2 linked regions of the Streptomyces sp. 2114.4 genome follow. Each later gene encodes a partner of the first gene's protein in a complex. Links are inferred from orthologs where the notes say so. Each region holds a gene or a part of one and is shown on either strand. Other genes may lie near its edges. The genes, in order: secY and secG.

Region 1 (14,815 bases):
GGTCTCCCCTGGTCCTTAAGACCTTGGGGAAGGGTCGGGCGCCGCGGTGATCCCCAGCTCGGCGAGCTTGGCCTTGCCGCCGTCCGGCGCGGTCAGCACCAGCGGGCCGTCCTCGGTCAGCGCGACCGAGTGCTCCCAGTGCGAGGACCAGCTGCCGTCGTTCGACTTGACCGTCCAGTCGTCGTCGAGGACGTGCGTCTTGGCCGTGCCGAGATTGACCATCGGCTCGATGGCGATGCAGAAGCCGGGCACCAGCTTGGGGCCGCGGCCGCGCTTGCGGTCGACGTAGTTCAGCAGGTGCGGGTCCATGTGCATCTGCGAGCCGATGCCGTGGCCGCCGTAGTCCTCGACGATGCCGTACTTACCGCCGGCGGGGCGCGGCTGGCGGCGGATGTAGCCCTCGATCGCCTTGGAGATGTCGACCAGCCGGTTGCCCTTGGCGACCGCCGCGATACCGGCCCACATCGACTCCTCGGTGACCCGGCTCAGCTCGACCAGCTCCGCGGAGTGGCCGGAGCCGACGAAGGCGGTGTACGCCGCGTCGCCGTGCCAGCCGTCGATGATCGCGCCGCAGTCGATGGAGATGATGTCGCCGTTCTGCAGCACCGTCTCGGTGTCGGGGATGCCGTGGACCACGACATCGTTGACCGAGGTGCAGATCGTCGCGGGGAAGCCGCCGTAACCGAGGAAGTTCGACTTCGCTCCGTGCTCGGCGAGCACCTTGCGTGCCGCGTCGTCCAGGTCCTTGGTCGTGGCGCCGGGCACCGCGGCCTCGCGGGTCGCCGCGTGAATGGCGGCGACCACCAGCCCCGCCTCGCGCATCTTCGCGATCTGCTCGGGGGTCTTGATCTCCACCATGACGGCTGGCGCCTTCCTGAACCGACTGCAACGCATATCCGGCGGCCGTGACGACCGCCCCGTACACGATACGGCCGCGGTAGCCCTTGCGGGCACCGCGGCCGTATCGGAGACCGTGTGCTGCTACGCGTCCCGCGACGGCAGGGCCGCCATGGAGCGCCGGGTGACCTCGTCGACCTTCCCCATGGCGGGGATGGTGACGACCAGGTCCTGGTCCTTGTAGTAGTCGATGATCGGCTCGGTCTCGGTGTGGTAGACCTCGAGCCGCTTGCGGACGGTCTCCTCGCGGTCGTCGTCCCGCTGGTACAGCTCGCCGCCGCAGACGTCACAGACGCCCTCGGCCTTCGGCTTGTTGTACTCCGCGTGGAAGACGTGGCTGGAGTCGTTGCGGCAGATGCGCCGGCCGGCGATCCGCTTGACGACCTCGTCCTCCGGGACCTCCAGGTCCAAGACGGCGTCCAGCTTGAGGTTCTTGTCCTTGAGGTACTCGTCCAGCGCCTTGGCCTGGCCAAGGTTGCGCGGGAAGCCGTCCAGGAGGAAACCGCCTGCCGCGTCGGCCTGCTCCATACGGTCCTCGGCCATCGCAATGGTGACCGAGTCGGGCACCAGGTTGCCGGCGTCCATGTACGACTTCGCCTCGCGGCCGAGGGGCGTGCCCTGGCTGATGTTGGCGCGGAACAGGTCCCCCGTGGAGATGTGCGGGATCTCGAGGTTCTTGGCAAGGTACGCAGCCTGCGTACCCTTGCCGGCCCCCGGGGGTCCGACGAGGACGATTCGCATCAGCGGAGGAACCCTTCGTAGTTGCGCTGCTGAAGCTGGCTCTCGATCTGCTTCACGGTCTCCAGACCCACACCCACGATGATCAGGATGCTCGTCCCGCCGAACGGGAAGTTCTGGTTCGCGTTGAAAAGCACCAACGCCACTGTTGGTACGAGCGCGATCAGCCCCAGGTACAGCGAGCCCGGCCACGTGATCCGGTTGAGCACGTAGCTGAGGTACTCGGCCGTCGGGCGACCAGCCCGGATACCCGGGATGAAGCCACCATACTTCTTCATGTTGTCGGCAACTTCTTCGGGGTTGAAGCTGATGGCGACGTAGAAGAAGGCGAAGAACACGATCAGCAGGAAGTACGTAACGATGTAAACCGGGTGATTTCCCTTGGTGAAGTTGGTGGCGATCCACGTCGCCCATGCCGCCTTCGACCCGCTGAACTGTGCGATGAGGGCTGGAATGTAGAGCAGCGATGACGCGAAGATGACGGGAATCACACCCGCCTGGTTCACCTTGAGCGGGATGTACGTGGACGTACCGCCATAGGACCGGCGGCCGATCATCCGCTTCGCGTACTGCACCGGGATGCGCCGCTGGGCCTGCTCGACGAAGACCACCAGGGCGACCATCGCCAGGCCGACCGCGATCACCGCGAAGAACTCGATCCAGCCGTCGGCCAGCTTGCCGGTGAGCTTGATCTGCCACAGGGCGCCCGGGAAGCCGGCCGCGATGGAGATGAACATCAGGATCGACATGCCGTTGCCGATACCGCGGTCGGTGACGAGCTCACCGAGCCACATGATCAGACCGGTGCCGGCGGTCATCGTGATGACCATGGTGATCGTGGTGAAGATCGAGTCGCTGGGGACGATCTCGCTGGCGACCGGGCAGCTCTGGAAGAGCGCACCGCTGCGGGCCGTGGCCACCAGGCCGGTGCCCTGCAGGATGGCGAGCGCCACGGTCAGGTAGCGGGTGTACTGGGTGATCTTCGCCTGTCCGGACTGGCCCTCCTTCTTGAGGGCTTCCAGTCGCGGGATCACCACGGTCAGCAGCTGGAGGATGATGCTCGCCGTGATGTACGGCATGATCCCCAGCGCGAAGATCGTGATCTGCAGCAGCGCACCACCGCTGAACATGTTCACCAGGGCGAACAACCCGCTGCTCCCGCCGGCCTGCTTCATGCAGGTCTCGACGTTCGCATAGTTGACCCCGGGGACCGGGACGTGTGCGCCGATCCGGTAGAGCACGATGATGCCCAATGTGAACAGCAGCTTCTTGCGCAGGTCGGGCGTCTTGAACGCTCGGGCGAACGCGGTGAGCACGGTGCCTCCTGCGCCTCCCGCCTTGAGTGCGAGAGGTGACGGTCTTGAGGATCGACGAATACGGAGCGGGCAAAAACCGCGCGGACACGGCCCGCGCGGCGGGGGTCCGGGCCAGAGCCCGGAAAACAACAGTCCATCCCACCTTACCGGCGACCATACCCCCGTGGAACGACCAACCGGGGATGCCCCAAACGATGGGCATCCCCGGTCAGTTGAGTCAGCGAACTCAGATGAGTTCGGTGACGGTGCCGCCGGCGGCGGCGATCTTCTCCTTGGCGGAGCCGGAAACGGCGTCAACCGTCACCTGCAGCGCCACGGAGATCTCGCCGGTGCCGAGCACCTTGACGAGCTCGTTCTTGCGCACCGCGCCCTTGGCGACCAGGTCGGTCACCGTGACCTCGCCACCCTGCGGGTAGAGCGCGGCCAGCTTGTCCAGGTTCACGACCTGGAACTGCTTGTGGGCGGGGTTCTTGAAGCCCTTCAGCTTCGGGAGGCGCATGTGGAGGGGCATCTGCCCACCCTCGAAGCGCTCCGGAACCTGGTAACGGGCCTTCGTGCCCTTGGTACCACGACCAGCGGTCTTACCCTTGGACGCCTCACCACGACCGACACGGGTCTTGGCGGTCTTGGCACCCGGGGCGGGCCGGAGGTTGTGGACCTTCAGCGGGTTGTTCTCCGCCATGTCAGTCGACCTCCTCAACCGTCACGAGGTGGCGGACGGTGTGCACCATGCCGCGGAACTCGGGGCGGTCCTCCTTGACAACCACGTCGTTGAGCCGCTTGAGGCCCAGCGAACGGAGGGTGTCGCGGTGGTTCTGCTTGCTACCGATGAAGGACTTCGTCTGCGTGATCTTGAGGTGCGCCATTACGCGGTCACCCCGGCACGCGCCCGCAGCAGAGCGGCGGGAGCAACGTCCTCCAGCGGCAGGCCACGACGGGCGGCGATCTCCTCGGGACGCTGCAGCCCCGAGAGCGCCTCCACCGTGGCGTGCACGATGTTGATCGGGTTCGACGAACCGAGCGACTTGCTCAGCACGTCGTGGATGCCCGCGCACTCCAGAACGGCACGCACGGGGCCACCGGCGATCACACCGGTACCGGGGGAAGCCGGCTTGAGCAGGACGACGCCCGCAGCCTTCTCGCCCTGGATGGGGTGAGGGATGGTGCCCTGGATACGGGGGACCTTGAAGAAGTTCTTCTTGGCCTCTTCCACGCCCTTGGCGATGGCAGCCGGAACTTCCTTGGCCTTGCCGTAACCGACACCTACGGTGCCGTCACCATCGCCCACCACGACCAGCGCGGTGAAGCTGAAGCGACGGCCACCCTTGACAACCTTGGCGACACGGTTGATCGCGACAACGCGCTCAACGTATGCGGTCTTCTCGGCGGCAGCGCCACCGTCGCGACCCTTCCGGTCCCGCCGCTCGCCGCCACCGGCACCGCTCCCGCGGCGCTGGGGTCCAGCCATTGGATTTACCTCTCTCTGTTACGTCCGCTAGCTCCGGAACCGGGGCTTAGAACTTCAGCCCGGCTTCGCGGGCGGCGTCGGCCAGAGCGGCAATCCGCCCGGCGTACTGCTTGCCACCACGGTCGAACACGACGGCCTCGACACCGGCGGCCTTGGCACGCTCGGCGACCAGGGAACCGACCTGCTTGGCCTGAGCGCTCTTGTCGCCCTCGCCACCACGGATCGACGCGTCCAGGCTCGACGCCGAGGCCAGCGTGTGGCCCGCGATGTCGTCGATGACCTGAGCGGTGATGCCACGGTTGGACCGCGTCACCACCAGACGCGGGCGCTCCGGGGTACCCGAAATCCGCTTACGGATGCGGATGTGGCGCCGCTTCGCGGCGGCCCGCTTGTAAGCGTCGCCCTTGGCGATCTTCACACCGTATGCCATGGCTTACTTACCAGCCTTTCCGACCTTGCGGCGGATGACCTCGCCGGCGTACTTGACGCCCTTGGCCTTGTACGGGTCAGGCTTGCGCAGCTTGCGGATGTTCGCCGCAACCTCGCCGACCTTCTGCTTGTCGATGCCCTCGACGCTGAGCTTGGTCGGGGACTCGACCTTGAAGGAGATGCCCTCGGGGGCCTCGATCAGGATCGGGTGGCTGTAGCCCAGGGAGAACTCCAGGTTGGAGCCCTTCGCCTGGACGCGGTAACCGACACCGCTGATCTCGAGCGCCTTGCTGAAGCCCTGGGTCACGCCGGTGATCATGTTCGCCACCAGCGTGCGGGACAGGCCGTGCAGGGCCTTGTTCTGACGCTCGTCGTTCGGGCGCGAGACGGTGATCAGACCGTCCTCACCCTTGGCGACCTCGATGGGCGCCGCGACGGTGTGCGAGAGAGAACCCTTGGGGCCCTTCACCGCGACCGTACGGCCATCGATGGTGACGTCCACACCAGCGGGAACCTGGATGGGCAGCTTGCCAATACGCGACATTAGCTATTCCTCCGTTCCCTGGTTACCAGACGTAGGCGAGGACTTCCCCACCCACGCCCTTCTTGCTGGCCTGCTGACCGGTCAGGAGACCGTGGGACGTGGAGATGATCGCCACGCCCAGGCCGCCGAGGACCTTCGGCAGGTTGGTGGACTTTGCGTAGACCCGCAGGCCCGGCTTCGAGATCCGCTTGATGCCGGCGATCGAGCGCTCGCGGTTCGGGCCGAACTTCAGCTCGAGGACGAGGTTCTTGCCAACCTCGGCGTCCTCGACGCGCCAGCCGGTGATGTAGCCCTCCTGCTGGAGGATCTCCGCGATGTGCGACTTGATCTTGCTGTGCGGCATCACGACGGTGTCGTGGTATGCCGAGTTCGCGTTCCGCAGACGGGTCAGCATGTCTGCGATGGGATCAGTCATGGTCATGAATTGGCCTTCGGCCTCTCTCGCCGGGGTTTCCTATGTGCGCCATCCCTCTCCCCGATCAGAGTCGGGACGGGTGCGGCGCGGGGACCTACGGCGTAGTAAGCGACTTTATGCGGGCTCGGCCCGCGGTCGGTCTCGGGCGGCGGGGCGCCCAAACCCTTCTACCCTACGGGAAAAGGGGGGCGGGCGCCCGCCGGCCGAATGCTTACCGAGAGCTTCTGGTCATCCCAACTAGGGGATTACCAGGAGCTCTTGGTCACGCCCGGCAGCTCGCCACGGTGAGCCATCTCACGAAGGCACACGCGGCACAGGCCGAACTTGCGGTAGACGGAGTGCGGACGGCCGCAGCGCTGGCAACGCGTGTACGCGCGGACAGCAAACTTCGGCTTACGAGCCGCCTTAGCGATCAGAGCCTTCTTCGCCACGGTCAGTTCTCCTTGAACGGGAAGCCGAGGTGACGAAGCAGGGCGCGGCCCTCATCGTCGTTGGACGCCGTGGTGACCACGGTGATGTCCATGCCCCGCGTCCGGTCGATCTTGTCCTGGTCGATCTCGTGGAACATGACCTGCTCCGTGAGACCGAAGGTGTAGTTGCCCCGACCGTCGAACTGCTTCGGGGACAGACCACGGAAGTCGCGGATGCGCGGCAGCGCCAGCGACAGCAGGCGGTCCAGGAACTCCCACATGCGGTCACCGCGGAGGGTGACGTGGGCACCGATCGGCTGGCCCTCACGCAGCTTGAACTGCGCGATGGACTTACGGGCCTTGGTGACGGCCGGCTTCTGTCCGGTGATCGTGGTGAGGTCGCGGATGGCGCCCTCGATCAGCTTGGAGTCGCGGGCGGCGTCGCCCACACCCATGTTGACCACGATCTTGGTCAGACCGGGGATCTGCATGACGTTCTCGAGCGAGAACTCGTCCTTCAGCTTCCCGGCGATCTCTTCGCGGTAGCGCGTCTTGAGACGCGGCGCGTTGGTGGTGGCAGTCATCAGATGTCCTCACCGGTCCGCTTGGCAACGCGGATCTTGTTGCCCTCGTCGTCGAAGCGGTATCCGACGCGGGTGACGACCTTGTTGCCGTCCTTCTCCACGACGAGCTGAACGTTGCTCACGTGGACAGGGGCCTCGGTCGTCACAATGCCGCCGGTCTTCGAACCACGAGCGGTCTGTCCGGCCTTGGTGTGCTTCTTGACCCGGTTGACACCCTCGACCAGGACACGGTCCTCGCGGGGGAAGGCCTGGATGACCTTGCCCTGCTTGCCCTTGTCCTTACCGGTGATGACCTGGACCAGGTCGCCCTTCTTGATCTTCATCGGTTACAGCACCTCCGGCGCGAGCGAGATGATCTTCATGAACTTCTTCTCGCGCAGCTCCCGGCCCACGGGGCCGAAGATGCGGGTGCCGCGGGGGTCGCCATCGTTCTTGAGGATGACGGCCGCGTTCTCGTCGAAGCGGATGTACGAGCCGTCCGGACGGCGGCGCTCCTTGACGGTCCGAACGATGACCGCCTTGATGACGTCACCCTTCTTCACGTTGCCACCGGGGATCGCATCCTTCACGGTGGCGACGATGACGTCACCGATGCCCGCGTAGCGGCGACCGGAACCACCGAGAACACGGATGCAAAGGATCTCCTTCGCACCAGTGTTGTCGGCGACCCGCAGTCGCGACTCCTGCTGGATCACGTCTATCTCCTGTGTGTCTGCCGGTTCCCGGCAGGGGCGCCGCCTCGTACGAGACGAAGCCCCTGCCGAGCCTGGCGGAACTGTTCCTAGGGGGTCCCCCTAGGAGGGATTACTTGGCCTTCTCGAGGATCTCGACGATGCGCCAGCGCTTGGTGGCGGACAGCGGCCGGGTCTCCATCAGGAGGACGCGGTCGCCGACGCCGGCAGCGTTCTGCTCGTCGTGCGCCTTGAGCTTGTTGGTACGGCGGATGACCTTGCCGTACAGCGCGTGCTTGACGCGGTCCTCGACGGCGACGACGACGGTCTTGTCCATCTTGTCGCTGACGACGAGACCCTCACGGGTCTTGCGGAAACCGCGCTCGTTCGTCTCAGTCACATTCTTCTCGCTCATCAGGCGCTCTCCACCGTCTCGATGCCCAGCTCGCGCTCACGCATCAGGGTGTAGATCCGGGCGATGTCCTTACGGACGGACTTGAGCCGACCGTGGTTCTCGAGCTGTCCGGTCGCCGCCTGGAAGCGGAGGTTGAACAGCTCCTCCTTGGCCTCACGAAGCTTGCCGACGAGGTCCTCGTCATTCAGCTCGCGCAGCTCGGTCGCCTTGGTACCGGCCGCCATCACGACTCACCTGCCTCGCGCCGCACGATGCGGCACTTCATCGGAAGCTTGTGGGCGGCGCGGGTCAGCGCCTCCTTGGCAACCTTTTCGTTCGGGAAGGACAGCTCGAACATCACCCGACCGGGCTTGACGTTCGCGACCCACCACTCCGGAGAACCCTTACCGGAACCCATGCGGGTTTCGGCCGGCTTCTTCGTGAGCGGGCGGTCCGGGTAAATGTTGATCCAGACCTTGCCGCCACGCTTGATGTGACGGGTCATCGCGATACGAGCGGACTCGATCTGACGGTTCGTCACGTAAGCCGGGGTGACGGCCTGGATGCCGTACTCACCGAAGGCCAGCTCGGTGCCACCCTTGGCCATACCGCTGCGCTTCGGGTGGTGCTGCTTGCGGTGCTTGACCCTGCGAGGGATCAGCATGTCGGTCAGGCCTCCGTTCCGGGGGTCTCCGCCGGAGCAGCGGCTGCGGCCTCGGCCTTGGGGGCCTCGGCAGCGGCGGCCTGCTGCTGCGGCTTGCGGCCACCGCGGCCGCCACGCTCGCCACCGCGGCGCGGGCGGTCGTTGCCGCCACCGCGAGCCGGGCGGTTACCCGCACGGGCGGCAGCGTTCTCGGCACGCACCTCGGCGATGTTCTTGACGTCGCCCTTGTAGATCCAGACCTTCACGCCGATGCGGCCGAAGGTGGTCTTGGCCTCGAAGAAGCCGTAGTCGACGTTCGCACGGAGCGTGTGCAGGGGCACACGGCCCTCGCGGTAGAACTCCGAGCGGGACATCTCGGCGCCGCCGAGACGGCCACCACACTGGATCTTGATGCCCTTGGCGCCGGCCTTCATCGTCGACTGCATGCTCTTACGCATGGCGCGACGGAAGGAGACGCGGGAGGACAGCTGCTCGGCGACGGCCTGGGCCACGAGCTGAGCATCGGTCTCGGGGTTCTTGACCTCGAGGATGTTCAGCTGGACCTGCTTGCCGGTCAGCTTCTCCAGCTCGCCGCGGATGCGGTCCGCCTCGGCGCCGCGGCGGCCGATGACGATGCCCGGACGAGCGGTGTGGATGTCAACGCGGACGCGCTCACGGGTGCGCTCGATCTCCACCTTGGAGATACCGGCGCGCTCCATGCCCTTCGTCATCATGCGACGAATGGCGACGTCTTCCTTGACGTAGTCCTTGTACAGCTTGTCGGCGTACCACCGCGACTTGAAGTCGGTGGTGATGCCGAGCCGGAACCCGTGCGGGTTAACCTTCTGGCCCATTACCGGGTTCCTTCCTTGCTGCTGACGACCACGGTGATGTGGCTGGTCCGCTTGCGGATCCGGTAGGCACGGCCCTGGGCGCGCGGACGGAACCGCTTCAGGGTCGGGCCCTCGTCGACGTACGCCTCGGAGATGACGAGGCTGCCGGCGTCGGTGTGGTCGTAGTTGTGCGCGGCGTTGGCAATGGCGCTGTCCAGCACCTTGCCCACCGGCACGCTCGCGGCCTGCGGGGCGAAACGCAGGACCGCCTGAGCCTCCGTGGCATTCATGCCACGGATAAGGTCCACCACGCGGCGGGCCTTCATGGGCGTGACGCGGATGTACCGCGCCTGGGCCCTGGCTTCCATGGTTGTCCCTTCGGTGTCAGTCATAGTCTTCGCACTCCGCCGATCAACGACGCCGCGACTTGCGGTCGTCCTTCTCGTGGCCGCGGAAGGTGCGGGTCGGCGCAAACTCGCCGAGCTTGTGGCCGACCATCGACTCGGTGACGAACACCGGGACGTGCTTGCGGCCGTCGTGCACCGCGATCGTGTGGCCGAGCATGGCCGGGACGATCATCGAGCGGCGGGACCAGGTCTTGATGACGTTCTTGGTGCCGGCATCGTTCTGAACATCCACCTTCTTGGAAAGGTGGTCGTCGACGAAGGGCCCCTTCTTGAGACTGCGCGGCATCTAAACCCGCTCCTAGCGCTTCTTGTTCGTCTTGCGGCGGCGGACGATGTACTTGTTGCTCGCCTTCTTCGGCGAACGAGTACGACCCTCCTTCTGACCCCACGGCGAGACCGGGTGGCGACCACCGGAAGTCTTGCCTTCACCACCACCGTGCGGGTGGTCGACGGGGTTCATCACGACACCACGCACGGTCGGGCGGACGCCCTTCCAGCGCATGCGGCCGGCCTTACCCCAGTTGATGTTCGACTGCTCGGCGTTGCCGACCTCGCCGACGGTGGCGCGGCAGCGCACGTCGACCAGGCGGATCTCACCGGACGGCATACGAAGGTGAGCCATGCGGCCCTCCTTCGCCAGCAGCTGCACGGAGGCACCGGCCGAGCGGGCGAACTTCGCACCGCCGCCCGGACGCAGCTCGATCGCGTGGATCGTCGTACCCACGGGGATGTGACGCAGCGGCAGGTTGTTGCCCGGCTTGATGTCGGCGCCAGCGCCGTTCTCAATCCGAGCACCCTGGACCAGGCCACGGGGCGCGATGATGTAGCGCTTCTCGCCGTCTGCGTAGTGCAGGAGCGCGATGCGCGCGGTGCGGTTCGGGTCGTACTCGATGTGCGCGACCTTGGCCGGCACGCCGTCCTTGTCGTGACGACGGAAGTCGATCACTCGGTAGGCGCGCTTGTGGCCACCGCCCTGGTGGCGAACGGTCACACGACCGGCGTTGTTACGGCCGCCCTTGCTGTGCAGCGGGCGGACCAGCGACTTCTCCGGCGTGGACCGCGTGATCTCGACAAAGTCGGCGACGCTGGAGCCACGACGGCCCGGGGTCGTCGGCTTGTACTTGCGGATACCCATTTCTCAGTCCTCGTCCGATTCCGGACGACTCGGACTCCGTTAGGAGACCGGGCCGCCGAAGATGTCGATACGGTCGCCCTCGGCGAGGGTCACGATGGCGCGCTTGGTGTTCGCACGCTTGCCGTAACCGGTGCGGGTGCGCTTGCGCTTGCCCTGCCGGTTGATCGTGTTGACCCCGGTGACCTTGACCGAGAAGACCGCCTCGACGGCCTGCTTGATCTGGGTCTTGTTCGCGCCCGGCGCGACGATGAACGTGTACTTGTTCTCGTCCAGCAGGGCGTAGCTCTTCTCCGAGACAACCGGCTTGACGAGCACGTCACGCGGGTCCGAGAAGGTCTTGCTGGTGACGACGGCCTCAGTCATCAGGCGTCGCTCCCTTCGGTCTCAGCGGCCTTGGGGCCAGACACGAAGGACTCGAAAGCGGCCTTGGTGAAGACCACGTCGTCGGAGACGAGCACGTCGTACGTGTTCAGCTGGCCCGGCTCCAGGATGTGAACCTGGGGCAGGTTGCGGGCGGACAGCCACGCGGCCTCGTCGCTGCGCTCGGCGACCAGGAGCACGTTCTTGCGCTCGCTGACCTTGCCGAGGAGAGTCTTGGCGGCCTTGGTGGAGATGTCGCCCTCGACCACGCCGGAAACGACGTGGATGCGGCTGTTGCGGGCCCGGTCGGTGAGGGCACCGCGCAGGGCGGCGGCCTTCATCTTCTTCGGGGTCCGCTGGCTGTAGTCACGCGGCACGGGGCCGTGGACGATGCCACCGCCGGCGAACTGCGGCGCGCGGGTCGAACCCTGACGCGCACGGCCGGTGCCCTTCTGGCGGTACGGCTTCTTGCCACCGCCGCGGACCTCGCCGCGAGTCTTGGTCTTGTGCGTGCCCTGACGGGCCGCGGCCAGCTGCGCGACAACGACCTGGTGGATCAGCGGAACGCTGACCTTGGCGTCGAAGATCTCCGTGGGGAGCTCGACGCTACCGGCCTTGTCGCCTGCCGGCGAAAGGATGTCAATGGTGCTCATCGGTTACCTCAGGCCCCCTTGGCCGCGGTACGGACCAGGACGAGGCCGCCGTTCGGACCAGGAACTGCGCCCTTGATGAGCAGCAGGCCCTTCTCCGCGTCAACGGCATGGACGGTCAGGTTCTGGGTGGTGACCCGCTCATTGCCCATACGGCCGGCCATCCGCATGCCCTTGAACACGCGGCCCGGGGTGGCACAGCCACCGATGGAGCCAGGCTTACGGTGCACGCGGTGGGCACCGTGGGAGGCCTTGCCGCCATGGAAGCCGTGACGCTTCATGACACCGGCGAAGCCCTTGCCCTTGCTCTTGCCGGTCACGTCCACCTTGACGCCGGACTCGAAGGTCTCAGCGGTCAGCTCCTGGCCGAGGGTGTACTCGCCGGCGTCGGCGGTACGGACCTCGACGAGGTGACGACGGGGGGTGACGTCGGCCTTCGCGAAGTGGCCCTTGAGGGGCTTGTTCACCTTGCGCGGGTCGATCTCGCCGAAGGCGATCTGGACGGAGTCGTAACCGTCCTGGTCATTGGTGCGCACCTGGGTAACGACACAGGGGCCGGCCTTCACCACGGTCACCGGGACGACACGGTTGTTCTCGTCCCAGACCTGGGTCATGCCGAGCTTCTCGCCCAGGATGCCCTTGATCTGCTTAGCCATCTCTTCCGCGCCTCTCAGAGCTTGATCTCGATGTCAACGCCGGCCGGAAGGTCCAGGCGCATCAGCGAGTCAACGGTCTTGGGCGTCGGGTCGAGGATGTCGATCAGGCGCTTGTGCGTGCGCATCTCGAAGTGCTCGCGCGAGTCCTTGTACTTGTGCGGCGACTTGATGACGCAGTACACGTTCTTTTCAGTGGGCAGCGGCACCGGGCCCGCGACCGACGCACCAGTACGGGTCACCGTCTCGACGATCTTCTTCGCCGAGGAGTCGATGACCTCGTGGTCGTAGGCCTTGAGCCGGATGCGGATCTTCTGTCCCGCCATGGCTACTTCGTAGTCCTGTCTCTCGTAAACGCTCTGGGACCCGATGTGCTGTGCTCCGTGAGGAGCACCGCCCTACCTCCGACCCCCGCGGTCGGGCGTGTCGCGCGCCTTCCGGTAAATCCCCACAAGGAGGATCCCTCTGGAAGGAATGCGTGGGGGTAGGACACCCACCGGGCGCCTGGCCGAGGCACCCCGCTGACGCTTCCCGGAAGATTCCCGTATTTCCGACCCTGAGAAGGGACGACGAATACCTGGGACTCGCTTCCGGTCCTCCCGGCGGGAGGCGCGCAGCATCGGCACTCAACCGAGCAACCTGGACAGTGTGCCATACAGGCCACGGCACTGGCCAACTGAAGCGGGAGACACTACCCGACCGCCGGGCTGAGCGGGTGCCCCCTCGGCCGCGGCGGGCCAACGGAGCGGCGGGAACCAGGGCCGCCACCACCCTGACTCACTTCACACCGGCGGCCCGTGGGCTGCACGCAGCGGATGGCGGCTCATCGGGCCGGCGGTAACGCTTCCGTGTTCCGCGATCCGTTAGCCGTCCCCCTCGTCACGGAATAACGCAGTCGGTCGCCGCTACCGGCGAAACAGAATATCCGCAGCACGAAGGGGCCCGGACATGCCGATCGCGCCGACACGGGCAGAGATCGATCAACTCTTTGCTGACGCCGGATGGCACCCCGCTCGCGACGCATCCGAAAGGGTCCGGGAATTAGCGGAGTTCGCCATTTGCCGACCTGACAGCACACGGTTGCCAGGCCAGACTCTTCCCGGAAGCGGAGGACGTCCTGCGCTCGTACGGGCCCCTCGACGTGCCCTTCTTCCCTGCCGCCGGGCACACAGACCGCTTCAACGCCTGCGCAAGATTCTGCAGCGATACGGCCGAGCAGATCTCCGACACCATGGACGATACGCGACAGCCAGTATTTCCCATTGGGTGGGAAAGAATCCAGAACGGGCTCGTGGCAATGGACCCCGATAATCGGATGTACTAACTGCACCACACCGGCGCCTACTACGCAGGAACAGGAATGCACGAAGCATTTTCCCACCTGTACACGGTGCGCCTTCAGCCCATCGAGGAATACCTCTCCTGACCCACCGAAGACCCCGACCCGAACGCCAAGGAGCCCCGCCCACCTGACGGTGAGCGGGGCTCCTTGTGAGCTCCGGGGAGCTACGACCGGATCAACCGGATCAACGGAATTACTTGTTGATCTTGGTGACCTGGCCGGCGCCGACGGTCCGGCCACCCTCACGGATGGCGAACTTCAGGCCCTCCTCCATGGCGACCGGCTGGATCAGCTCGACCGACATCTCGGTGTTGTCGCCCGGCATGACCATCTCGGTGCCCTCGGGGAGGGTCACGACGCCGGTCACGTCCGTGGTACGGAAGTAGAACTGCGGGCGGTAGTTGTTGAAGAAGGGGGTGTGACGGCCACCCTCGTCCTTCGACAGGATGTACGCCTGGGCCTCGAACGAGGTGTGCGGCGTGACCGAGCCCGGCTTGATGATGACCTGGCCGCGCTCGACGTCCTCGCGCTTGATACCGCGAAGCAGCAGACCGACGTTCTCACCGGCCTGGCCCTCGTCGAGAAGCTTCCGGAACATCTCGATACCGGTGACCGTGGTGGTGGTCTTCTCGGTCTTGATGCCGATGATGTCGACGGTCTCGTTGACCTTGAGGACACCACGCTCGATACGACCGGTGACAACGGTGCCACGGCCGGTGATCGTGAAGACGTCCTCGATCGGCATCAGGAACGGCTTGTCGACGTCACGCTCGGGCTGCGGGATCGCCTCGTCGACGGCGGCCATGAGCTTGAGGACGGAGTCGCCCCACTCCTTGTCGCCCTCGAGCGCCTTGAGCGCCGAGACCTTGACGACCGGAACGTCGTCGCCGGGGAACTCGTACTCGGAGAGGAGCTCACGGACCTCG
Region 2 (14,784 bases), 1.6 Mb from region 1 along the record:
GCCCGACCGACGAGGACGGCCGTCCCAAACGCTTCGCCTACCCGCCCCAGCTCGTGGTCGTCGACGGCGGCGCCCCGCAGGTCGCGGCCGCCCGCCGGGCCCTGGACGAGCTCGGCATCGACGATGTCGCCGTGTGCGGCCTGGCCAAGCGCCTCGAAGAGGTCTGGCTGCCCGAGGACGACGACCCGGTCGTGCTGCCGCGCAGCAGCGAAGGCCTGTACCTCCTCCAGCGCGTCCGCGACGAGGCGCACCGCTTCGCGATCACCTACCAGCGCAGCAAGCGCGGCAAGCGGCTGAAGTCCTCACCGCTCGACGCCGTCGCCGGCCTCGGCGACACCCGCCGCCAGGCGCTCCTCAAGCACTTCGGCTCGGTGAAGAAGTTGCGGGCCGCGACCGTCGACGAGATCTGCGAGGTCCCGGGCGTCGGCCGCAAGACCGCGGAGACGGTCGCCGCGGCGCTGGCGGGAGCGGCGCCGTCCGCCCCCGCGGTGAACACCGCCACAGGAGAGATCATGGAAGATGACGGGGCCCCACCGGCCGCGTTGTCGGCAGAACGGGGGCAGGAACGATGAGTACACCGCACGAAGCGCAGGAAACCGAGAGAGACGGTGCACAGGTGAGCACGGGCACGACCGACCAGGGCGAGAGCGCCGCGATCCCCGAGTTGGTGATCATCTCCGGGATGTCCGGTGCCGGCCGCAGTACGGCCGCGAAGTGTCTGGAGGACCTCGGCTGGTTCGTCGTCGACAACATCCCGCCCGAGCTGATCGCGCCGATGGTCGAGCTGGGCGCCCGCTCGCAGGGCAATGTCGCCCGGATCGCGGTCGTCGTCGACGTCCGCGGCCGCCGCTTCTTCGCCAACCTCAAGGAGTCGCTGGCCACCCTCGACGCGCAGAACGTCAAGCGCCGCATCGTCTTCCTTGAGTCTTCCGACGAGGCCCTGGTGCGCCGCTTCGAGTCGGTGCGCCGCCCGCACCCCCTCCAGGGCGACGGACGGATCGTCGACGGCATCGTCGCCGAGCGGGATCTGCTGCGCGAGCTGCGCGGCGACGCCGACCTGGTCATCGACACCTCCAGCCTCAACGTCCACGAACTCCGCGCCAAGATGGACGCCCAGTTCGCCGGCGAAGAGGTCCCCGAGCTGCGCGCCACGGTCATGTCCTTCGGCTTCAAGTACGGCCTGCCGGTCGACGCCGACATGGTCATCGACTGCCGCTTCATCCCCAACCCGCACTGGGTCCCCGAGCTGCGCCCCTTCACCGGCCTCAACGACGAGGTCTCCAGTTACGTCTTCAGCCAGCCGGGCTCCAAGGAGTTCCTGGACGGCTACGCCGAGCTGCTGCGGATCGTGGCCGAGGGCTACCGCCGTGAGGGCAAGCGCTATGTGACCATCGCCGTGGGCTGCACGGGTGGCAAGCACCGCAGTGTGGCGATGTCCGAGAAGCTTGCCCGCCGGCTGGTCTCCGAAGGGGTGGAAACCGTCGTCGTCCACCGGGACATGGGGCGCGAGTGAGCGGGCGGGCGCCACGGCTGCGCAAGGTCCGGCGCTTCGTTCCCAGCGGCCGTATGACGAAGGGGGCCACCCCCAAGGTGGTGGCACTGGGCGGCGGCATGGGCCTGTCCGCCTCGCTGACCGCGCTGCGCCGGATCACCGGTGACCTGACCGCCGTGGTCACGGTCGCCGATGACGGTGGCTCCAGCGGGCGCCTCCGCGATGAACTGGGCGTCCTGCCACCCGGCGATCTGCGCAAGGCGCTGGCCGCGCTGTGCGGCGACGACGACTGGGGCCAGACCTGGTCCCGGGTGATCCAGCACCGCTTCACGAGCGAGGGCGAGCTGCACGACCACGCGGTCGGCAATCTGCTGATCGTCGCGCTGTGGGAACAGCTCGGCGACCATGTCCAGGCGCTCGACCTGGTCGGCAGGCTGCTCGGCGCGCACGGCCGGGTACTGCCCATGTCCGCGGTGCCCCTGGAACTCCAGGCCCAGGTCAAGGGCCATGAGGAGGGCCGGCCGGACGCGATCACCACGGTCCGCGGCCAGGCCACCGTCGCGCTCACCCGCGGCGAGGTGCAGTCCGTCCACGTGGTCCCCGAGGACCCGCCGGCCGTCCCCGAGGCGGTCGCCGCCGTACGTGACGCCGATTGGGTGGTGCTCGGACCGGGCTCCTGGTTCTCCTCCGTGATCCCGCATCTGCTGGTGCCTGAGCTGCGCGAGGCGCTGGAGGAGACCAAGGCCCGAAAAGTCCTTTCGCTCAACCTTGCGCCCCAACCGGGCGAAACCGATGGCTTCTCCCCGCAGCGTCATTTGGAGGTTTTGGCCCGACACGCCCCTAAACTCGCCTTCGACGTGGTGCTGGCCGACAAGGCCGCCGTGCCCGACATCGAAGGTCTGACGGTTGTCGCGAAGCAGCTGGTCGGCAGCGAGGTCGAGCTGGCGGCGGTCGCCGCACAAGGAGACGACGCCCGGTCGAGCGCCGGGGGAGCCCCCGACCGGCACGACCCGGAGCTGCTGGCAGCCGCGTACGACCGTATTTTTCGGATGCATGGAAGGATCGGCCCATGGCGATGACGGCAGCGGTGAAGGATGAAATCTCCCGGCTCCCCGTCACCCGGACCTGCTGCCGGAAGTCGGAGGTCTCGTCGATCCTGCGGTTCGCGGGCGGTCTGCACCTGGTCAGCGGGCGCATCGTGATCGAGGCGGAGCTGGACACGGGCATCGCCGCCCGGCGGCTGCGCAAGGACATCCTGGAGATCTTCGGGCACAGCTCCGACCTGGTGGTGATGGCCCCCGGCGGCCTGCGGCGCGGCAGCCGCTATGTCGTACGGGTCGTGGCCGGCGGTGATCAGCTGGCGCGCCAGACCGGGCTGGTCGACGGCCGCGGGCGCCCCATCCGCGGGCTGCCGCCGCAGGTGGTCTCCGGCGCGACCTGCGACGCCGAGGCGGCCTGGCGCGGCGCCTTCCTGGCCCACGGCTCGCTGACCGAGCCCGGCCGCTCCTCGTCCCTGGAGGTCACCTGCCCCGGTCCCGAGGCGGCGCTCGCCCTCGTCGGCGCCGCCCGCCGGCTCGGCATCGGCGCCAAGGCCCGTGAGGTACGCGGCGTGGACCGCGTCGTCGTCCGTGACGGTGACGCGATCGGCGCGCTGCTGACGCGGCTCGGCGCGCACGAGTCGGTGCTGGCGTGGGAGGAGCGGCGGATGCGCCGCGAGGTGCGGGCCACCGCCAACCGTCTGGCCAACTTCGACGACGCCAACCTCCGCCGCTCGGCGCGCGCCGCGGTCGCCGCGGGCGCCCGGGTCCAGCGGGCCCTGGAGATCCTGGGCGAGGAGGTCCCCGAGCACCTTGCGGCGGCCGGCCGGCTGCGCATGGAGCACAAGCAGGCGTCCCTGGAGGAGTTGGGTGCCCTCGCCGACCCGCCGCTGACCAAGGACGCCGTCGCCGGCCGGATCCGCCGGCTGCTGGCGATGGCCGACAAGCGCGCCCAGGACCTCGGCATCCCCGGCACCGAATCCAACCTCACCGAGGAACTCGCCGAAGGCATGGTGGGCTGAAAAGGAAGCCCGGTCCTGCTTCGTCTGCGCCCCCGGCGCCCGTATCGGGCGCCGGGGGCGCCTCTTTGTACAGGGGCGCTGAGGGGCGCATAACGGCGCGCGTCAGAGGGGCTGAAGGGCGCTCACTTGAGCACCTTTCGGCCTCGATGTCAATGTCACGTACGTCTCTTACAGGGGGTAGGGTCGGAGGCGGTCGGGGACATCCCATACAGCTCGCCGGTAACTGCGCCGGCGTACCAACGAGGAGATCGGTTCGTGACGATCCGCGTAGGCATTAACGGATTCGGCCGCATTGGTCGCAACTACTTCCGCGCGCTCCTGGAGCAGGGCGCGGACATCGAGATCGTCGGTGTCAACGACCTGACCGACAACGCCACCCTGGTTCACCTGCTGAAGTACGACACCATCCTGGGTCGTCTCAAGCAGCCCGTCAGCCACACCGACGACAGCATCACGGTCGGCAACCAGACCTTCAAAACGATGGCCGAGCGCGACCCGGCCAACCTCCCGTGGGCCGAGCTCGGCGCCGACATCGTCATCGAGTCGACCGGCATCTTCACCAAGAAGGCCGACGCCGAGAAGCACCTCGCGGCCGGCGCCAAGAAGGTCCTGATCTCCGCGCCCGCCAAGGACGAGGACATCACCATCGTGATGGGCGTCAACCAGGACAAGTACGACGCCGCCCAGCACCACGTCATCTCCAACGCCTCCTGCACCACCAACTGTGTGGCGCCGATGGCGAAGGTTCTCGACGAGAACTTCGGCATCGTCAAGGGCATGATGACCACGGTCCACGCCTACACCAACGACCAGCGCATCCTGGACTTCCCGCACAGCGACCTGCGCCGCGCCCGCGCCGCCGCGGAGAACATCATCCCGACCTCGACGGGTGCCGCCAAGGCCACCGCCCTGGTCCTCCCGCAGCTCAAGGGCAAGCTGGACGGCATCGCCATGCGCGTGCCCGTCCCCACCGGCTCGGTCACCGACCTGGTCCTGGAACTCGACCGCGAGGTCACCAAGGAAGAGATCAACACCGCCTTCCAGAAGGCCGCCGAGGGCCAGCTCAAGGGCATCCTCGAGTACACCGAGGACCCGATCGTCTCCTCGGACATCGTGAACTTCCCGGCCTCCTGCACCTTCGACTCCCAGCTGACCATGTCGCAGGGCAAGCAGGTCAAGGTCGTCGGCTGGTACGACAACGAGTGGGGCTACTCCAACCGCCTGGTGGACCTGACCACCTTCGTCGGCGGCCAGCTCTGATCCCTGGCTGACGCCCGGGACACCGAGATGTGGGGACGGGGCTCGTGTGACGCGATGAGGCGTCGCACGAGCCCCGTTCCGCGACCGACCGACCCATGTGATGGAGTCATTCCTCATGAAGACGATCGACGACCTCCAGGTAGCCGGTAAGCGGGTCTTTGTCCGCGCCGACCTGAACGTGCCGCTGGACGGCACCACCATCACCGACGACGGCCGGATCCGCGCCGTTGCCCCGACGATCGCCAAGCTCGTCGAGCGCGGCGCCAAGGTGATCGTCGCCTCCCACCTGGGCCGCCCCAAGGGCGCCCCGGACCCGGCCTTCTCGCTGGCCCCCGCGGCCGGGCGGCTGGGGGAAATCCTCGGGCAGGCCGTGGCGTTCGCGACCGACACGGTCGGTGAGTCCGCCGCGTCCGTGACGGCCGCGCTGGCCGACGGCCAGGTGGCCGTGCTGGAGAACCTTCGCTTCAACGCGGGCGAGACCAGCAAGGACGACGCCGAGCGCGCCGCCTTCGCCGACCGTCTCGCCGCCCTCGCGGACCTGTACGTGGGCGACGGCTTCGGTGCCGTGCACCGCAAGCACGCCTCCGTCTACGACCTGCCCCGGCGCCTTCCGCACGCCGCCGGCGATCTGATCGCCACCGAGGTGCGCGTCCTGAAGAAGCTCACCGAGGACGTCCGGCGCCCCTACGCCGTCGTGCTCGGCGGCGCCAAGGTCTCCGACAAGCTCGCCGTCATCGACCAGCTGATCGAGAAGGCCGACCGCATCCTGGTCGGCGGCGGGATGGCGTACACCTTCCTCAAGGCCAAGGGCCACGAGGTCGGCATCTCGCTGCTCCAGGAGGACCAGGTCCCGGCCTGCCTGGAGTACCTGGCGCGGGCCGAGAAGCGCGGTGTGGAGTTCGTCCTCCCCGTCGACGTGCTGGTCTCCGGCGAGTTCCCGGACCTGAAGACCAAGGCCCCGGCCCACCCCGACATCGTCGCCGCGGACGCCATCCCGGCCGACAAGGAGGGCCTGGACATCGGCCCGAAGACCCGCGAGCTCTACGCCGCGAAGCTCGCCGACGCGGCCACCGTCTTCTGGAACGGCCCGATGGGCGTCTTCGAGCACCCCGACTACGCCGGCGGCACCGAGGCCGTCGCGAAGGGGCTGCTGGACTCGGACGCCTTCACCGTCGTCGGCGGCGGTGACTCGGCCGCCGCCGTGCGCCTGCTGGGCTTCGACGAGAATGCATTCGGCCATATTTCGACCGGCGGCGGCGCCAGCCTCGAATACCTCGAAGGCAAGACGCTGCCCGGCCTCGCCGCTCTGGAGGACTGAACAACGTGACTGACCGCACCCCGCTGATGGCGGGCAACTGGAAGATGAACCTCAACCACCTCGAGGCCATCGCCCACGTCCAGAAGCTCGCCTTCGCCCTCGCCGACAAGGACTTCGACGCCGTGGAGGTCGCGGTCCTGCCGCCCTTCACCGATCTGCGTTCGGTGCAGACGCTGGTCGACGGCGACAAGCTCAAGATCAAGTACGGCGCCCAGGACATCTCCGCGCACGACTCCGGTGCCTACACCGGCGAGATCTCCGGCCCGATGCTGGCCAAGCTCAAGTGCGCGTACGTGGCGATCGGCCACAGCGAGCGCCGCCAGTACCACGGCGAGAACGAAGAGATCTGCAACGCCAAGGTCAAGGCCGCCTTCAAGCATGGCATCACCCCGATCCTGTGCGTCGGTGAGGGCCTGGACGTACGCAAGGCCGGCAACCAGGTCGCGCACACCCTCGCCCAGGTCGACGGTGGTCTGGCGGACGTCCCGGCCGAGCAGGCCGAGACGATCGTGATCGCGTACGAGCCGGTGTGGGCCATCGGCACCGGCGAGGTCGCCACCCCCGAGGACGCGCAGGAGGTCTGCGGTGCCATCCGCGGCCGCCTCGCCGAGCTGTACAGCCAGGAGCTGGCCGACAAGGTCCGCATCCAGTACGGCGGCTCGGTCAAGTCCGGCAATGTCGCCGCGATCATGGCGCAGCCCGACGTCGACGGCGCGCTGATCGGCGGCGCGGCGCTGGACGCGGACGAGTTTGTGAAGATCGTCCGCTTCCGCGACCAGTAGCAGCTATGACGAGGGGGAGCCCTCGTCGTACCCTGTCGGGGCCGGGACCGGTGCAGCAGCACCGCCCCCGGCCCCGCACCATTTGTTACCGATATCGTGATCCATACCTCCGTCCGTCAGTCCTAGAGAGTTGGTCCAGCCGTGGTCATCGGGTTCTCGATCGCCCTCATCGTCTTCAGCCTGCTGCTGATGATGCTGGTGCTCATGCACAAGGGAAAGGGCGGCGGCCTGTCCGACATGTTCGGTGGCGGCATGCAGTCCTCGGTCGGTGGCTCCTCGGTCGCCGAGCGCAACCTCGACCGCATCACCATCGTGATCGGTCTGCTGTGGTTCGCCTGCATCGTCGTGCTCGGCATCCTGATGAAGCTCGGCAACTGACAATGCGTCGGAGGCGCGGCCTATCATGAGGCAGGCGTCCTCGGACGGGTAACTCCAGCCACTGGACGCGCGTTGGGCCTTACGTAGACTGGGGCGTTCCGCAGCCCAGCTGCTGCGAGAGGCTGTGCAGCACCATGACGCAGGGAGTTACGACCGTGGCAAGTGGCAACGCGATCCGAGGAAGTCGGGTCGGGGCGGGGCCGATGGGGGAGGCCGAGCGCGGCGAGTCCGCGCCGCGCACCCGCATCTCCTTCTGGTGCTCCAACGGGCACGAGACGCAGCCCAGCTTCGCCGGCGACGCGCAGGTTCCGGACACCTGGGACTGCCCGCGCTGTGGTTTCCCGGCAGGCAAGGACCGGGACAGCCCGCCGGACCCGCCGCGCACCGAGCCCTACAAGACCCACCTCGCCTACGTCCGGGAGCGCCGCAGCGACGCCGACGGTGAGGCGATCCTCGCGGAGGCGCTTGCCAAGCTCCGCGGCGAAATCTGACGGATCAGCCAGCTCATCTCGGTCGGCCCGGCCGGAGGGGACACCTCCCCTCCGGCCGGGCCGTCCGCGTTGGTACGCGCATCTGAGGCAGCGGATGGGGAAGTTGCCCGAGGGCCGCTGTCAGTGGTCGCCCGTACCGTTTCCGTACGTGAACGATGCGGGCGACGCGGACGGGGGCGGCGGCATGACGGACAGCGGAGCGGGCACGAAGGCGGGCTCAGCGGTGGGCACGGGCGGGCCCGTCCGGGGCGGCGGCTTCGGCCGGCTGTGGGCCGCCGCCGCCGTCTCCCGTTTCGGTGACGCCCTGCGCGGCACGGCACTGCCGCTGCTCGCCTATTCCCTGACGGACGATCCCCTGCTGATCTCGCTCGTCACGGCCTGTGGCTTCGCCCCCTGGCTGCTCTTCGGGCTGCTGGGCGGTGCGGTGGCCGACCGGGTGGACCAGCGGCGGGCGATGTGGGCGGTCGATGTGCTGCGCGGGCTGCTGATGGCCGGCTTCGCGCTGGCCGTGGCGCTCGACCGGGCGGGCATCGCTCTGCTGCTCGCGCTGTCCTTCGCGCTCACCACCCTCCAGACCCTGTTCGACAACGCCGCCACGGCCCTGTTGCCCGCGGTGGTGCCCAAGGAGAAGCTGGCTGCCGCCAACGCCCGGCTGATGACTGGTCAGGAGCTGGCCGGCCGGTTCGCCGGCGGACCGCTGGCCCCGGTGCTGATCGCGCTCGGTGCCGCCCTCCCGTTCCTGGCCGACGCGGCCACCTATCTTGTCGCGGCCGTCCTCGTCGCCTCCTTGCGCACCGCCCCGCCGGCCGGGCGGCCGGCCACCGCAGGGCGCACCGTCCGGCGCGAAATCGCCGAGGGGATACGGCAGTTGTGGCGCGACCGGGTGCTGCGCGCGTTCTGTGTGTCGGTGGCGCTGGGCAATATCGGCATCGGCGCGCTGATCGCGACCCTGGTGGTGGTCGTCAAGGGCTGGCTGGGTGCCGGGGACTTCGGCTATGCCGTCGTGACCACCGGCTACGGCATCGGGATGGTGCTGGGCGGTCTCCTCGCGGACCGGACGATCGCCGCGGTCGGCGGCACCGGCCGCACCCTGCTGCTCGCCGGAGTGCTCCAGGCGGTGACCCTGGTGGGCTTCGGTACGCTGCGCTCGGTCTGGCTCGCGGCGCTGCTCCTGGGGCTGTTCGGCTTCGCCGGCATGGTGTGGAACGTCCTGGAGACCACGGCCGTGCAGCGGCGCAGCCCGGCCGGGATGCTCGGAAGGATCAGTTCCGCCTTCCGTACGGTCTCCGTCGCCGGGACACCGCTCGGCGCGCTGTGCGGCGGTGCGGCCGCCACGGCCTTCGGGCCCAACGCCCCCGCGCTGCTGGCCGCCGCCCTGCTGGCCCTGGGAGCCGTCGCGTTGACACCCGTTCTTCAGCTCCCCGACGGCGCCTCGTCCGACAGCGGACAGATACCTCCTACCGCGCCCTGATCAATTAGGTTGGGAGATGGCGGGGCCGGTACGAGATGAAGAAGGCTGATGTCCGAGATGAACGCAGAAGGCCGCAGCAGGCTCGATCAGTTGCCTGAGTGGACGGCGCTGAGCAAGCACCGGGAGCAGCTGGCGCAGGTGCAGCTGCGCGAGCTGTTCGAGCGGGACCCGGGGCGCGCCGAGCGCTACACCCTCCAGGTCGGCGATCTGCACCTGGACTACTCCAAGCATCTGGTCACCGACGAGACGCTGGGGCTGCTGCGCGACCTGGCCGCGGTGCGCGGGGTGGCCGAGCTGCGGGACGCGATGTTCCGCGGGGAGAAGATCAACATCACCGAGCGGCGTTCCGTGCTGCACGTCGCACTGCGTGCCCCCGCCTCCGAGGCCATCAAGAGCGACGGCGAGAACGTCGTCCCCGGGGTGCACCACGTCCTGACGCGGATGGGGACCTTCGCCGACCGGATCCGCTCCGGCGACTGGAAGGGTCACACCGGCAAGAGGATCAAGACCGTCGTCAACATCGGTATCGGCGGCTCGGACCTGGGCCCGGCGATGGCGTACGAGGCGCTGCGCGCCTTCACCCACCGGGACATGCAGTTCCGCTTCGTCTCCAATGTGGACGGCGCCGATCTGCACGAGGCGGTCCGCGACCTGGACCCGGCCGAGACGCTGTTCATCGTCGCCTCGAAGACCTTCACCACCATCGAGACCATCACCAACGCCACCTCCGCGCGCGACTGGCTGCTGACCGGTCTGGGAGCCGGCCAGGAGGCCGTCGCCAAGCACTTCGTGGCGGTGTCGACCAACGCAGGGAAGGTCGCGGAGTTCGGTATCGACACGGACAACATGTTCGAGTTCTGGGACTGGGTCGGCGGCCGCTACTCCTACGACTCCGCCATCGGCCTGTCGCTGATGGTCGCGATCGGCCCGGAGCGCTTCCGCGAGATGCTGGCCGGCTTCCACCTCGTCGACGAGCACTTCCGCAGCGCCCCGCCGGAGGAGAACGCCCCGCTGCTGCTGGGTCTGCTCGGCATCTGGTACGGCAACTTCTGGGACGCCCAGTCGCATGCCGTGCTGCCCTACAGCCACTACCTCTCCAAGTTCACCGCCTATCTGCAGCAGCTGGACATGGAGTCCAACGGCAAGTCCGTGGACCGCGAGGGCCACCGGGTCGGCTGGCAGACCGGCCCCGTCGTCTGGGGCACGCCCGGCACGAACGGCCAGCACGCCTACTACCAGCTGCTCCATCAGGGCACGAAGATGATCCCGGCCGACTTCATCGGCTTCGCCCGGCCGGTCGACGACCTGCAGCCGGGCCTGGTCGCCCAGCATGACCTGCTGATGGCCAACCTGTTCGCCCAGGGCCAGGCGCTGGCCTTCGGCAAGACGCCCGAGGAGGTGCGAGCCGAGGGCGTGGCCGAGGAACTGGTGCCGCACAAGACCTTCCCGGGCAACCGCCCCACCACCACCGTCCTGGCCGGTGAACTCAGCCCGTCCGTGCTGGGCCAGTTGATCGCGCTCTACGAGCACAAGGTGTTCGTCCAGGGTGCGGTCTGGAACATCGACTCCTTCGACCAGTGGGGCGTGGAGCTGGGCAAGGTCCTGGCCAAGCGCGTCGAACCGGCCCTGACGGACGGCGCGGAGGTGCCGGGCCTCGACGCCTCCACGGCCGGCCTGGTCGCCAAGTACCGGGAGCTGCGCGGGCGTTGATCGCCGGGGGCACCGGGGGTGTCGGGATCACCGACACGGCCGGGACCACCGGCAGCGCCGCCCGGTGACCACGGCAACGCCGAAGGCCCCGCACCCTTCAGGGCGCGGGGCCTTCGGTATGGGCTCCTGCTGCGGCGGCGTTCAGGCCGACGCCGGCGGGTAGAGGCCGCGCGGCAGTTGCGCCGCCGCCGCCCCGTCCAGCAGCCACAGGGTCCGGCTGCGGCCCCGTGCGCCGGCCGCCGGAGCCTGGACCTCCCCGGCGCCGGAGAGGGCGATGGCCGCGGCGTTGGCCTTGTCCTCACCGGCCGCCAGCAGCCAGACCTCCCGTGCCGCGCGGATCGCGGGCAGGGTCAGCGAGGTGCGGGTGGGCGGCGGCTTGGGGGCGCCGTGCACCCCCACCACCGTCCGCTCCTGCTCGTAGACGGCAGGCAGCTCGGGGAAGAGCGAGGCCACATGGGTGTCCGGGCCGACGCCCAGCAGCAGGACGTCGAAGGAGGGCACCGGTCCGTGGTCCTCGGGCCCTGCCACGGCGGCCAGTTCGGCCGCATACGCCTCGGCGGCGGCGTCGGCGTCCTTGCCGTACGGGCCGTCCGACGGGGGCATGGGGTGCACCCGTGCCGGGTCCAGCGGGACGCTGTCCAGCAGCACCTGCCGGGCCTGGGTGTAGTTGCGCTCCGGATCGCCGTCCGGCAGGAACCGCTCGTCGCCCCACCACAGGTCGAGCCGGGACCAGTCCACGGCGTCGCGGGCGGGCGCCTCGGCGAGGGCCGCGAGCAGCCCGTTGCCGTTGCGCCCGCCGGTCAGGACCACGGAGGCGAAGCCGCGGGCGGCCTGGGCATCCACGATCTTCGTGATCAGCCGGGCCGCCGCGGCCTTGGCCATCAGCTCCTTGTCGCGGTGGACGACGACCTGTGGAGCGCTCACTTGGCGGCTGCCTTCTTGGCTGCCTTCTTCGCCGTGGGCTTGGCCGGGGCATCCTTACCTGCCTCCGGCTCGCCGGCCGCCGGTTCGCCGGCCGCCGGCTGCCCGCCGGCGGTGTCACCCAGCCGGTCCACGCCGTACTTCAGGGCACCGGCGTAGATCTCGTCCGGGTCGAGCCGGCGCAGTTCCTCGGCCAGCAGCTCGGCGGTGTCCCGCCGCTTGAGCGCCACCGCGCGGTCGGGCTGGCCGTGTATCGAGAGCGTGGCCAGCGAACCGTCCGGGCGGTCCAGCACGATCGCACCGGTGCTGGACTCCATCCGTGCGGCCGTCAGCCCCGGGCCGTCGGACACCTTGCGGGTGACCGGGACCTGCAGCCGGTCGGCCAGCCACATGGCGAGCAGCTCGCAGCTGGGGTTGAACTCCTCGCCGGTGACCTCGGCCGAGGTCACCGTGCAGGGGGCCTGGTCGAGCGCCGCCGCCAGCATCGAGCGCCAGGGCGTGATGCGGGCCCAGGCCAGATCGGTGTCACCCGGGGTGTAGGTGTCAGCGCGCGCCGCCAGCTCCTCGATGGGCTGCTCGGCGGCGTAGGCATCGGTCACCCGGCGCTGGGCCAGCGCGCCGAGCGGGTCCTTGGCCGGGTCCAGCGGGGCGTTCACCGCCCACCAGACCACGACCGGTGCGTCCGGCAGCAGCAGCGGGAGCACCACCGACTGGGCGTGGTCGATCACATCGCCGTAGAGGCGGAGTATGACCGTCTCGCCGGTGCCGGCGTCCGTGCCGAGCCGGACCTCGGCGTCGAGGCGGGCCTTGGCGCGGTCGCGCGGCGACCGGCTGACCCGCTTGATGACGACGAGGGTGCGCGAGGGGTGCTCACGGGACGCGTCGTTGGCCGCCTTCAGGGCGTCGTAGGCGTTCTCCTCGTCGGTGACGATGACGAGGGTGAGCACCATGCCTATGGCCGGGGTGCCGATCGCGCGGCGTCCCTCGACCAGCGCCTTGTTGATCTTGCTGGACGTGGTTTCCGTCAAATCGATCTTCATGGCCGACGCCAGCTCCGTCCGTCTCGTGCGAGCATTTCGTCCGCCTCGGCGGGGCCCCAGCTGCCCGCCGGGTACTGCGCGGGCCTGCCGTGCTTCTCCCAGTACGTCTCGATCGGGTCGAGGATCCGCCAGGACTGCTCCACCTCCTCCACACGCGGGAAGAGGTTGGCGTCGCCGAGCAGCACATCGAGGATCAGCCGCTCGTAGGCCTCGGGGCTGGACTCCGTGAAGGACTCGCCGTAGGCGAAGTCCATCGACACGTCCCGTACCTCCATCGAGGTGCCCGGGACCTTGGAGCCGAACCTGACGGTCACGCCCTCGTCCGGCTGCACCCGGATGACCAGGGCGTTCTGCCCCAGTTCCTCGGTGGCGGTGCGGTCGAAGGGGGAGTGGGGCGCACGCTGGAAGACCACCGCGATCTCGGTGACGCGGCGGCCGAGGCGCTTGCCGGTGCGCAGGTAGAAGGGGACGCCCGCCCAGCGGCGGTTGTCGATCGACAGCTTGATCGCGGCATAGGTGTCGGTCTTCGACTTGGGGTCGATGCCGTCTTCCTGGAGGTAGCCGACGGCCTTCTCGCCGCCCTGCCAGCCCTCCGCGTACTGCGCGCGGACCGTCTCCTTGCCGAGGTCCTTGGGCAGCCGGACCGCGCCCAGCACCTTGGTCTTCTCCGCGACCAGCGCATCCGCCTCGAAGGAGGCGGGCTCCTCCATGGTGGTCAGCGCGAGCAGCTGGAGGAGGTGGTTCTGGATGACGTCACGGGCGGCGCCGATGCCGTCGTAGTAGCCGGCCCGGCCGCCGATGCCGATGTCCTCGGCCATCGTGATCTGGACGTGGTCGACATAGCTGCGGTTCCACAGCGGCTCGAACATCGTGTTGGCGAACCGCAGCGCCAGGATGTTCTGGACCGTCTCCTTGCCCAGGTAGTGGTCGATCCGGAAGACCTCGTGGGGCGGGAAGACCTCGTGGACGATCCGGTTGAGCTCCTGGGCGCTCTTCAGGTCGTGACCGAAGGGCTTCTCGATGACCGCGCGCCGCCAGGAGTCCTCCTTCTGGTCGGCCAGCCCGTGCTTCTTCAGCTGCTGGACGACCTGGGGGAAGAACTTCGGCGGTACGGACAGGTAGAAGGCGAAGTTGCCGCCGGTGCCCTGGGCCTTGTCGAGTTCGCTTATCGTCTCCTTCAGCGTCTCGAAGGCCTCGTCGTCGTCGAAGTTGCCCTGGACGAAGCGGCAGCCCTGGACCAGCTGCTGCCAGACCTCCTCGCGGAACGGCGTACGCGAGTGCTCCTTGACCGCCGCGTACACCTCCTGCGCGAAGTCCTCGTGTTCCCACTCGCGGCGGGCGAACCCGACGAGCGAGAAACCCGGCGGCAGCAGACCGCGGTTGGCCAGGTCGTAGACGGCGGGCATCAGCTTTTTACGGGACAAATCGCCCGTGACGCCAAAGATCACCAGGCCCGACGGCCCCGCGATACGCGGGAGCCGTCGGTCCAGGGCGTCACGAAGCGGGTTGGCTCCGTGTGCATCAGACAAGGGAGATCAGCCCTCCGAGGGAGCGAGGCGCTTGAGCTCCGCCTCCGTGGACTTGAGCAGGTCGTTCCAGGACGCCTCGAACTTCTCCACGCCCTCGTCCTCCAGGACCTGTACGACCTCGTCGTACGAGATCCCGAGCGCTTCGGTCGCCGCCAGGTCGGCCTTGGCGGCGTCGTAGCCGGCGCGCACGGTGTCACCGGTGATCCGGCCGTGGTCGGCGGTGGCCTCCAGGGTGGCCTCCGGCATGGTGTTGACCGTGCCCGGGGCGACCAGGTCCTCGACGTACAGGGTGTCCTTGAACGCGGGGTCCTTGACGCCGGTCGAGGCCCACAG

Evidence for each region.
Region 2: the proteins of secY (region 1) and secG are in contact, whole or in part, in a crystal structure (PDB 5AWW), measured with the Thermus thermophilus proteins. The link is inferred for Streptomyces sp. 2114.4 from one-to-one orthologs. Residues at the interface, in WP_096411648.1 of Thermus thermophilus: Leu14, Gln16, Arg17, Phe20, Ile34, Pro35, Pro37, Ile72, Arg108, Arg109, Asn112, Gln113, Arg116, Ile117, Ile120, Pro145, Gly146, Trp147, Phe152, Phe155, Val156, Val159, Thr160, Val162, Ala163, Gly164, Ala166, Leu167, Trp170, Glu173; in WP_223903268.1 of Thermus thermophilus: Tyr5, Ile9, Tyr12, Leu13, Ala16, Leu19, Val20, Val23, Leu24, Gln26, Glu27, Pro28, Gln30, Gly31, Ala32, Asp34, Leu35, Met36, Gly37, Gly38, Ser39, Ala40, Asp41, Leu42, Phe43, Ala45, Arg46, Val48, Tyr53, Thr56.

The regions. Positions count from the first base shown.
Region 1 is NZ_FYEY01000001.1:3,460,265-3,475,079, forward strand. The notes cover bases 795-3,792. They hold secY (preprotein translocase subunit SecY), read right to left. Parts: upstream 2,952-3,792; coding sequence 1,638-2,951; downstream 795-1,637. Other genes in these bases: map (type I methionyl aminopeptidase), read right to left, coding at 795-858; CFW40_RS15000 (adenylate kinase), read right to left, coding at 982-1,638; rplO (50S ribosomal protein L15), read right to left, coding at 3,178-3,633; rpmD (50S ribosomal protein L30), read right to left, coding at 3,635-3,792. Outside these bases: more of map, read right to left, coding at 16-794; more of rpmD, read right to left, coding at 3,793-3,817; rpsE (30S ribosomal protein S5), read right to left, coding at 3,817-4,419; rplR (50S ribosomal protein L18), read right to left, coding at 4,466-4,849; rplF (50S ribosomal protein L6), read right to left, coding at 4,853-5,392; rpsH (30S ribosomal protein S8), read right to left, coding at 5,415-5,813; CFW40_RS15045 (type Z 30S ribosomal protein S14), read right to left, coding at 6,053-6,238; rplE (50S ribosomal protein L5), read right to left, coding at 6,241-6,801; rplX (50S ribosomal protein L24), read right to left, coding at 6,801-7,124; rplN (50S ribosomal protein L14), read right to left, coding at 7,128-7,496; rpsQ (30S ribosomal protein S17), read right to left, coding at 7,606-7,887; rpmC (50S ribosomal protein L29), read right to left, coding at 7,887-8,111; rplP (50S ribosomal protein L16), read right to left, coding at 8,111-8,530; rpsC (30S ribosomal protein S3), read right to left, coding at 8,536-9,363; rplV (50S ribosomal protein L22), read right to left, coding at 9,363-9,710; rpsS (30S ribosomal protein S19), read right to left, coding at 9,754-10,035; and 7 more genes. UniProt on the Bacillus subtilis protein: The central subunit of the protein translocation channel SecYEG. Consists of two halves formed by TMs 1-5 and 6-10.
Region 2 is NZ_FYEY01000001.1:1,822,014-1,836,797, reverse strand. Bases 5,704-8,670 are described here. They hold secG (preprotein translocase subunit SecG), read left to right. Parts: upstream 5,704-7,052; coding sequence 7,053-7,289; downstream 7,290-8,670. Other genes in these bases: CFW40_RS07995 (MFS transporter), read left to right, coding at 7,965-8,670; CFW40_RS08000 (RNA polymerase-binding protein RbpA), read left to right, coding at 7,445-7,780; tpiA (triose-phosphate isomerase), read left to right, coding at 6,135-6,911; pgk (phosphoglycerate kinase), read left to right, coding at 5,704-6,129. Outside these bases: excinuclease ABC subunit UvrC, read left to right, coding at 1-572; RNase adapter RapZ, read left to right, coding at 569-1,513; uridine diphosphate-N-acetylglucosamine-binding protein YvcK, read left to right, coding at 1,510-2,571; DNA-binding protein WhiA, read left to right, coding at 2,562-3,551; gap (type I glyceraldehyde-3-phosphate dehydrogenase), read left to right, coding at 3,807-4,811; more of pgk, read left to right, coding at 4,927-5,703; more of CFW40_RS07995, read left to right, coding at 8,671-9,251; pgi (glucose-6-phosphate isomerase), read left to right, coding at 9,309-10,961; pgl (6-phosphogluconolactonase), read right to left, coding at 11,103-11,885; glucose-6-phosphate dehydrogenase assembly protein OpcA, read right to left, coding at 11,882-12,922; zwf (glucose-6-phosphate dehydrogenase), read right to left, coding at 12,919-14,451; tal (transaldolase), read right to left, coding at 14,458-14,784. UniProt on the Bacillus subtilis protein: Involved in protein export. Participates in an early event of protein translocation.